3 regions of the Flavobacterium artemisiae genome follow, and region 1 is predicted to be linked to each of the others. Evidence: riboswitches for the same ligand, from Rfam matches in the RefSeq annotation. Region 1 holds a riboswitch; each other region holds the start of a gene.
What was found. Region 1 has a riboswitch for cobalamin ahead of ACFSC2_RS08850 (TonB-dependent receptor). Riboswitches for the same ligand answer to the same signal wherever they lie in the genome.

Region 1 (3,274 bases):
AACGAAGATATCCATTCGTCTAATATTGGTGATCACGATCGCGAAAATGTTGGAATCTACGCAGAATACCGAACGAATTTTACAGAACGATTAAATGTAAATATCGGAACTTATTTAAACTATAATTCGGATTACAAATGGCAGATTTATCCAGGAATCGATGCGAGTTACGATATTACAAAAGAGTTTAAAGTAATTGCAAATGTCGGCACAAGCCAGAGAATTCCATCGTTTACCGATTTGTATTTGAAACAAACAGGAAATATTGGAAATACTGATTTAGATTCAGAAAATGCTTTTCAAAGCGAAATCGGATTTAAATTCAACAGAAAAGCTTTGAGCTTAAATGCGAATTATTTCTACAGAAAAATTGACAATTATATCGATTGGATGCGTAATTTGACTACGCAGCCTTGGCAGAGTCAAAATACGGGAGATTTAAGCACAAACGGAGTAAATCTTCGCGGTAATTACAGATTTGATTTCTCTAAAGATTCAAGATTGAATATCGTTTTAGGATACACTTATTTAGATTCAGAATTTAAGAGTTCAAGAACAGAAATATATTCTAAGTATTTAATTTCGTCTTTAAAGCACCAAGTAACCAATACAATAGATTATCAGTATAGAAATTTATCGGTATTATTTGCTACTCGTTTTAACGAAAGAATTACAGGACCTTCTTATTGGATTAACGATTTTAGAGTTAGTCAGTCAATTAAGAAATTCACGATATTCTTAGATGCTCAAAATATTTTTAATACCACTTATTATGAAGTCGGAGCAATTCCGCTGCCTTCAAGATGGTTTACTTTGGGAGCTAAGTTTGTAACGTTTTAATTTTACTTATTTTTTTAGAATTAGTTATTGGATAAAACCCTGCACGAAATGTTTTTTTACATTTTTGTGCAGGGTTTTGTATGTTTTAATTATATCTTTGCGCCTGATTTTGGTCTGTTTTTTCTTAGGAAAAAATAGTTAAAAGGGAATCAGGTGTAAATCCTGAACAGACCCGCTACTGTAAGTTCTATATAAGTCTTTAAACATTACTTATGCCATTGCCCCGCCCTGCGGGATGAGAAGGCCGTTTAAAGATGGAACAAGTCAGGAGACCTGCCACGATCACATAGTTTAAAACTTTCGTGGTATGAAGTTGACGACACAAGATGGTAACCTGCTATAGGACAGCAGGCCTATATCTATGTTTTTGTAATTACATCACCGAGAGTTTTTTTAAATAAATCGTGATGTACAATTTTAGAAAAACACTTTTAGCTTTTATTTTATTATTTCCTTTTTGGCTTCATTCGCAGGCAGTCACAGATAGTTCGCGTGTTTTAAAAGAAGTTATTTTAAAAGGAAAACCTTATCAGGAAGTTATTCCGGTACAAAGTCTTTCGGGTGTTCTGCTCGAAAAACTAGCCAGTCATAATGTGGCAGACGCACTTCGGTATTTTGCAGGAACTCAAATCAAGGATTATGGCGGTGTAGGCGGACTAAAAACAGTCGATGTCCGCAACATGGGTACGCATCATGTTGGTGTTTTTTATGACGGAATCCAGCTCGGCAATGCCCAAAACGGTGTAACCGATCTCGGAAAATATTCGCTTGACGATATGGAATCTTTGACAATGTACAATGGTCAGAAAAGTGAAATTTTTCAGTCGGCTAAAGATTTTGCTTCAGCTTCAGCCATTTATTTAAGAACAAAACGTCCTGTTTTTATTGGAGGTAAAAAAACAAATCTCCTCGTTCGTTATAAAACCATGTCGATTGATTATCACGATCCTTCTTTTAGATGGGAGCAAAAACTGAGCGATAAAGTTAGTTTAAGTATGAGTTTCGAATACATCAAATCAAACGGAGAATATAAATTTAGATACAAAAGAAAAAATCAGGACGGAAGTATTGCCTACGATACCACAGCAACAAGATACAACAGCGATATCGAAGCTTTTCGATTTGAATCTGGTGTTTACGGCAAAATAAACAACGGTTCGTGGGACGCAAAAGTTTATTATTACGATTCTGAAAGAGGCGCGCCGGGAGCGATTGTAGAGAATAAATTCAGAGACGGTTTCAGACAGTTTGATAAAAACTTTTTTGCGCAGGGTTTTTTCACCAAAGATGTTTCAGAAAAATATAAATTTCAGGCAAAAGGGAAATTTGCTTACGATTATACACATTATATTGCCCGAGATACCACTAGTGTTTTAGGCGAAATCGTAACGGAAGGCGCACAATCAGATGACAGTTACTTTCAGCAGGAAGCGTATTTTTCGGCGGTTAATCTTTACAGCATTTTACCCACTTGGGATGTTTCGCTTTCAACTGATTTTCAATATAATAAATTAAACGCTACCAGAAGAGGAATCCAGACTCAGTTTTCTTTCCCTCAGCGTTTTACAGCGCTTGTTGCGCTCGCGACTTCTTACCGATATGAAGGTTTTAAAGTTTTAGGAAACGTTTTGGCAACCCGCGTAATCGAAGAAGTAAAATTTAATGCAAAAGCGCCAAACAAAACCGAATTTACACCCGCTTTATTCCTTGGTTATACACCTTTTAAAAAGTACGATTTCAATTTAAGAGCGTTTGCCAAACGCATTTTCAGAATGCCGACTTTCAACGATTTGTATTATACAATGGTGGGTTCAAGTACGTTAAGACCCGAATATATGAACCAATATGATGTTGGTTTTACTTATAACTTTTCACTAAAAGAAAGCCTTATAGACAAATTCTCCATTCAGGCAGATGCATATTATACCAATACCAAAGACAAGATTGTGGCGGCTCCGACAGGAAATTTATTCCGTTGGATGATGACGAATATTGGTCAGGTAAAAGGAAAAGGAATTGAAACAATTCTCAATCTGGGAACTCATATTGATAAAGTAAATCTCGCTGTCAATCTGACTTATACGTATTCTCAAAGTCAGGATTTTACCAAATTTTCAGGTTTAGAATTGTCTTCTTACGGCGATCAGATTCCGTACACTCCTTGGCACAGTGGTTCTGGAATTTTGAATGCAGGTTACGAATCATGGAACTTCAATTACAGTTTTATCTACGTTGGAAAACGATACAACGGAAACGTCAATAATATTAAAGTAAACGAAGTGCAGCCGTGGTATACGCACGATTTGGCAGTTCAAAAGGCCTTTATTTTCAATAAATACAAATTGAATGCAACGGTAGAAGTCAACAATGCCTTTAATCAGCATTATGAAGTGATTTACAATTATCCGATGCCGGGGCGAACATTCAAATTTAT
Region 2 (3,274 bases), on a different contig from region 1:
TTCGAGTAAAAGCAAACCTATAGCGCAGCAATATACTTGGAAAGAAGTTTTTGGTTCCTTTTTCTTTGGTTTACTGCCTTTGATTGTTCTTTCTTATTTTTATCATTTGTTTATTCTGATTTTGATTCCGGTTTTTTTGACCCGCTTTTTTTTGGCGCGTTATTTTCAAAAATGGATTGACGGCTATACAGGCGACTGTCTCGGCGCCACACAGCAAGTCAGTGAAGTAATCATTTATCTCAGTGTTTTAATTTTATGGAAATTTATTTAATCCGTCATACCGAAACGGTTTGCGAAAAAGGTATCTGCTACGGACAAACCGATGTGAATATAGCTGAACCATTTGAAGAAGTTTTTAAAAATATACTTTCCCAGTTACCTTCTGAAGCAGTACTATTTACAAGTCCGCTTAAACGATGCGTGATTTTAGCAGACTATATTCAAAAAAACATGAAAATTCATTCTTACCAGAAAGATCCTCGTTTGATGGAAATGAATTTTGGAGACTGGGAAATGTTATCTTGGAATGAAATTCCGCAGGACCAGCTAAATCCGTGGATGGAAGATTTTGTGAACATAAAAGTTTCCAATGGCGAATCCTTTACTGAACTTCACGAAAGAACTGAATCTTTTCTAAATGAAAAACTCGCAAAAGACGTTTTGCATCCAATTATAATTGTGGCGCATGCTGGAAGTATCAGAAGTATCTTATGTCATCAAACTTCTTTGCCATTAAAAGATGCTTTTCAAAATAATGTTGATTTTGGCAAGGTTATTAGAATTAAGCTTTAACAGCTCTTTTGTTTAGAATTTGATTCAAAATGTGAAACAAATTTGAAAAATCGATAGTTTTAACTTTATCTTTGCACAAATTTAAGGTTGTGTTTTTATAAAAAAGCACATTAAAAGGGAATCAAGTATAATCTTGAGCTGTACCCGCAACTGTAAGCTTAGTTCAAAATGAATGCTTGTTGTTACTACAATCCACTGCCACGCCCTGCGTGATGGGAAGGAAGACAACAAGACGCAAGCCAGGAGACCTGCCTTTATAACTAATATCAAGCTCTCGGGAACAAGAGTGTAGAAATTTATGATTTTAAAGAAATTCGTCATTTTTTGTTTTTTATTCATGTGCCAATTTATTTTGGCGCAGCAGGATTCTATTACGAATTTAAAACAAGTTGTAGTTTCAGACAGCAATCTTAAAAAATTCTGTAGTTCTCAGTCAATTCAAGTCATAAGTGATTCGATCATCAATACCAATCAAGCATCACTAACTTCTCTTTTAAACTTTAACACGGTAATTTATTTTAAAGAAAATGGTCTCGGAATGACATCTGGCCCATCTTTTAGAGGAACTACAAGTGCACAGACAGCAGTTATCTGGAACGGTATCAATATCAATTCTCAATTTTTAGGACAGTCCGATTTTAATACTATCGGCACGAGAGATTTTAATTCTATTACTGTAAAAGCCGGCGGAGGAAGTATTTTGTACGGAAGCGGTGCAATTGGCGGCAGTATTCACCTAAATAATGATTTGAGTTTTAAAAAAGGATTTACAAATCATTTATTTTTCAGCGCAGGAAGTTTTAATACTTACAGCGCCAATTATAAAGCCGCAGTTTCATCTGATAAGTACAGTCTTCAAATTAGTATTTCTAGAAACAGCTCTGATAATGATTTTAAATATCCTGGAAATCAAAACGAGAAAAACTTAAATGGGCAATATTATAATACGAGCATGAATACGGCTTTTGGATATAAAATTGATTCTAAAAATACCATTAAATTATACAGTCAGTTTTATGACTCTGAGCGTCATTTTTCTCTAACAACCCCGACTGCTACCAAAACAAAATACGACGATTTTAATACCCGAAATCTTTTAGAATGGGAAAGCAGACTGAATCGTTTTACTTCAAAATTAAGAGCGGCTCATATTGGAGAATCTTATAAATATTTCCCAACTATTACTTCTGATTATTTCACTTTTGGAAAAGTAGAAACTTCTATCCTCAAATATGATTTGGCTTTTGATGTAAATGACAAAATCAAACTAAACACTATTGTGGATTATAGCCGAAATAAAGGCTACGGATCAAGTATTAATGATGTTAAAAGAGAAGTTAGTTCAGGGAGTTTATTACTAAGTCATTTAGTTTCTGAAAAATGGGATTATTCGGTAAGCATTCGTCAGGAATTAACGGACAATTACGGAAATCCATTTCTTTTTTCTTTTGGAACTCGATATTTATTGACTGATTTTTATCGAATAAAACTTAATGCTTCGAAGAATTACAGAATGCCGACTTACAATGATTTATTCTGGGAAGGAAGCGGCAATCCGAACTTAAAACCTGAAACTTCCTATCAAACCGAAATTGGAAACGAATTTTTCTTTAAAAACTTTTCTGTTTCTCTAACAGGATATTATAATGATATTCAGGATTTATTACGCTGGGTTCCTACAGATAGCGGCAGTGATGTGTGGTCTCCAGAAAATACTGATCATGTAAAAACTTATGGAGCAGAAGTTCTTTTAGAATGGAAAACCAAAATAAACAATCACAACTTTACTATCAACGGGACTTATGCCTATACGGTTTCAAAAAGCAAACAGCTCATTGCTGGTGAATTGGTTTACAAACAATTGATTTATGTACCCTACCATAAAGTGACGGCATCAGCATCCTATAATTGGAAAAAACTTTCATCATACTTTCAATATTTATACAATGGTGAAGTTTACAGCACGCCTTTTAACAGCAAAGCTGGAATCGTAAAAGCTTATAATGTTGCCAATCTTGGTGCTGATTATGATTTTGGAAGAAAAAACAGTTTCAAACTTGGCGTTCAAGTTTTGAATTTATTAAATGAAGATTACCAGCCTGTTATCAGCAGACAAATGCCTGGAAGAAATTATACTATATATATTAACCTAAATTTTTAAATACATGAAAAGATTTAATAAACTTTTTTTAACTGTCATTTTTGCGTCGGCTTTTTTTGTATCGTGCAGCAGCGATGATGATGAGACTCAAGCTCCACGTGGTAATTATGATGGAGGAATATTTGTTGTAAACGAAGGAAATAACGGTACTCCTAATGGAACTATCTCTTACCTGTCTGACGATCTTAAGGTTGAGAATGATGTATTTAAATTGGTTAATAATAAAACATCTGGCGACACACCACAAAGTATCGGTTTTAATGGAGATTTAGCCTATATCGTTACAAATGCTTCTAACAAAATTGAACTTGTTAATCGTTA
Region 3 (3,274 bases), on a different contig from region 1:
GTAGAGCAATGGACTGAAAATCCATGTGTCCCTGGTTCGATCCCTGGAGGTACCACGAAACCCACTCAAACGAGTGGGTTTTTTGTTTTTTACAACTTTCTGAAAGATTTAACCGCAAAGAACGGAAAGAAAGACGCAAGGGTCGCAAAGTTTAATAATAACTTTGCGACCCTTGCGTAAATCTTAGCTTAGAGAGCTATCGTGATTGCAGTTAAGAAAAACTATTGATGAAATACTGAAACCGCAGGGAAATAATATCCTGAAAAGCTTACTCCCGAAGTTTTAGCACCAGAATCTGCATTAAAGAAATACAAATTATTGTTTGCAAAATTAGCACCAAATCCAGAGTCTACAGTGTTTACAACTAGATTGTTTTTCTTTCTATCGTATCCTATTCCTGCTCCATATAATATATTTACTCCTGTTAAAGCAACAAAAGGTTTCGCCAATGAAGCAACATCTCCTGTATACTTATAAATTTCTTTACCACCGCTGAAACTTGCATTTTTAGCAATAAAAACATCATTTTTAGCAGCAGCGATCGATCCTGGATGCCACGCACCCCAGCTTCCGTATGCTTGGAAACCTAATGCAATTTCGGTTACTTCAAGATTATTCGAATCTATATTTATAAGTTTTGTTCCGCCTGCTGCCCACACTTTTTTATCATCTGTAACGGCAAAACCTACAGCCATTCCTGAAATAGTTTTCTCTACAGCCAAAGTCGAAGCGTTAATAATAAGAACACCTTTTGTGGCTGACAATGCAAAAATGTAATTATTCACTTTAACAATATCTCCCACCTGACCAGTAATTCCATCAACTTGACCGTTTAACTCCATTGTGTTAAGGTTCAACTTAAATATTCCTTTTCCTGAAGTTAACAGTGCTTGATTTTCGTTGATAGCAGCTATTGCACGCCAATCATTGCCGCCTTTTGCCTCGATTCTTTTTTCTTCTTTTAATGAATAAGCGTCAGCCACAACAACAGGACCGCCTACTTTTGAAACTAAAAATAATTTTTTGTTGATGATCGTTCCAAATTCCAATGTTGATGATTCTGGTTTTAAATTTTTATCTGGATTCACTTTTACAAAAACACTGTCTTCTATTGCTTTTGTATCATATCTATAAAAGCCAACTGTTCCTGTTCCATGTCCGAACCAGCCTTCATTAATCATGAAAAAACCATTTTCATAAGCGCCCCACGCGTGTATATCATAAGTAAGTGTTACCTCTCCACCGCTATTTTTGGCAGTCATATTAATTTTAAAATCGCCTCTTTTTTCTGGATTAAAAGTAAAAGTAGAATCAGCGCTTACTACTTTTCCGTCTACTGTCCATTCGAAGGATAAATTATTTCGGTCTTTTATTTTTGAACTTAACTTAAGTGTTTTTCCAATTGTCAAAGTGTCTTTTAACTGCTGTTCGCCGTTTATTACTGGAGGAGCTGTAAAATCATCGTCATTATTACATGAAGTTATTAAGACTGCCAAAGAGGCAATTGCAATTAAATGCCTGAAAAAAAATTGGGTTTTCATTATTAAATATTTAAAAAATTATCACTTGACTTTTAATCGACATTCATTTTAATTCATAGAAATAATTCTACAAAGCAAATTGTACAGCGATTTGTTTAAATGATTTTTAGCAGAGAAAAAGGAAAGTCGAAAACAGAATTGTTTTACGATATCATATTTGCAGAAAAAAATCTCATAAACTTTATTTTGGCTTACGAGAATAGAATAACCAAACAAATACCCGTTCACAGAATGTGAAAAGTACTTGTTCTTAATTCTAGCTTCAACCCCCGAAAGCTATTATTACTATAAAAATGGCAGGTCTTCTGACTTGCTCCCTACACCCAGCCTTCCCTTTCTAATTGAAAAGTGGCATATTAAAGGGTTTCAGTTAATGAGCTTACAGCTGCGGGACAGTTTTGGATTTTCACCAAATTCCCTTTTAATGTCACTATTTATCGAAATATGACAACCATTTTCTGATTCAAATTTTGAGCTGCAAATCTAGTACTTTCTTTTTTAAGAAAACAAGCTGCTCTTGTAATTAAAAACTTTAAAAGAGATCTCAAATTTAATTTATCAAGAAGTAACTTATTAAAGCACAAAAAGTCAACAAATAATTACTTTTTGTTAAAAAAGTATCAAGTGGATAAAAAATTATCTTATATATTCGTAAAACTATATTTTTATCTTTCATTTACTAATAAGATTATAAAGCAGTTTTATGAGCAAAACTTCTACTAAAGGCATTTGGAAAGTGATTTCGGCCTCTTCTATGGGCACCATGATTGAGTGGTACGACTTTTATATCTTCGGCAGTCTGGCTGTTGTTATTTCTACTAAATTTTTCCCGAGTGATAATCCGACTGCCGCATTCTTATCTACTCTTGCTACTTTTGCTGCAGGATTTGTTGTGCGTCCGTTTGGGGCTTTATTCTTTGGAAGGCTTGGCGATATTATTGGTCGTAAATATACTTTTATGGCGACTTTATTATTGATGGGAGGTTCGACTTTTCTAATTGGATGTATTCCGAGTTACGAAACGATTGGTTTCCTTGCTCCTTTATTAGTATTGATTCTGCGCTTACTGCAAGGCCTTGCGCTAGGAGGTGAATATGGGGGTGCTGCAACTTATGTAGCAGAACATGCCCCTGTGGGAGAAAAAGGCTATTGGACTTCATGGATTCAAACTACAGCTACTGTTGGTTTATTTATTTCGCTGATGGTTATTCTTGCGACTAAAAATATTCTTTCAAATGAAGATTTTGATTCTTGGGGCTGGCGTGTTCCGTTTTGGGTTTCTATCGTTATGGTCGGCGTTTCTTATTTAATTCGAAAAAATATGGACGAATCTCCTGTATTTGCAAAAGCGAAAAAAGAAGGAACGACAAGTGCTAATCCGTTAAAAGAAAGTTTTGGAAACCGATACAACTTAAAGTTCGTTCTTTTGGCATTATTTGGAGCCACTATGGGACAAGGTGTTGTTTGGTATACAGGACAATTTTATGCGATGAGCTTTATGAAAACGGTTATGAATGTGGATTCTTCGCAAGTTGATGAATTGTTAGGAATTGCACTTTTAATAGGAACTCCGTTTTTTATTTTTTTTGGATGGCTGAGCGATAAAGTCGGACGAAAGTATATTATGATGTTCGGAATGCTTCTTGCCATATTATCGTACCGCTCTATTTATCAGGAGATGTACAACACCACTTCTTTAAATCAGAAAACTGAAATTGCCGAAAACCTTAAAG

Region 2: linked by a shared signal. The riboswitch ahead of ACFSC2_RS03780 (TonB-dependent receptor plug domain-containing protein) and the one ahead of ACFSC2_RS08850 (TonB-dependent receptor) in region 1 are both predicted to bind cobalamin.
Region 3: linked by a shared signal. The riboswitch ahead of ACFSC2_RS12805 (DUF5074 domain-containing protein) and the one ahead of ACFSC2_RS08850 (TonB-dependent receptor) in region 1 are both predicted to bind cobalamin.

The regions. Positions count from the first base shown of each region.
Region 1 covers NZ_JBHUDZ010000008.1:19,483-22,756, forward strand. Annotated here, with positions in the region: gene ACFSC2_RS08845 (TonB-dependent receptor plug domain-containing protein) at 1-840, shown strand, start outside; cobalamin riboswitch at 934-1,135, shown strand; gene ACFSC2_RS08850 (TonB-dependent receptor) at 1,248-3,274, shown strand, end outside.
Region 2 covers NZ_JBHUDZ010000002.1:415,072-418,345, reverse strand. Annotated here, with positions in the region: gene ACFSC2_RS03790 (adenosylcobinamide-GDP ribazoletransferase) at 1-271, shown strand, start outside; gene cobC (alpha-ribazole phosphatase) at 256-792, shown strand; cobalamin riboswitch at 860-1,062, shown strand; gene ACFSC2_RS03780 (TonB-dependent receptor plug domain-containing protein) at 1,130-2,953, shown strand; gene ACFSC2_RS03775 (YncE family protein) at 2,958-3,274, shown strand, end outside.
Region 3 covers NZ_JBHUDZ010000012.1:480,291-483,564, reverse strand. Annotated here, with positions in the region: tRNA gene ACFSC2_RS12810 (tRNA-Phe) at 1-55, shown strand, start outside; gene ACFSC2_RS12805 (DUF5074 domain-containing protein) at 222-1,541, opposite strand; cobalamin riboswitch at 1,820-2,012, opposite strand; gene ACFSC2_RS12800 (MFS transporter) at 2,245-3,274, shown strand, end outside.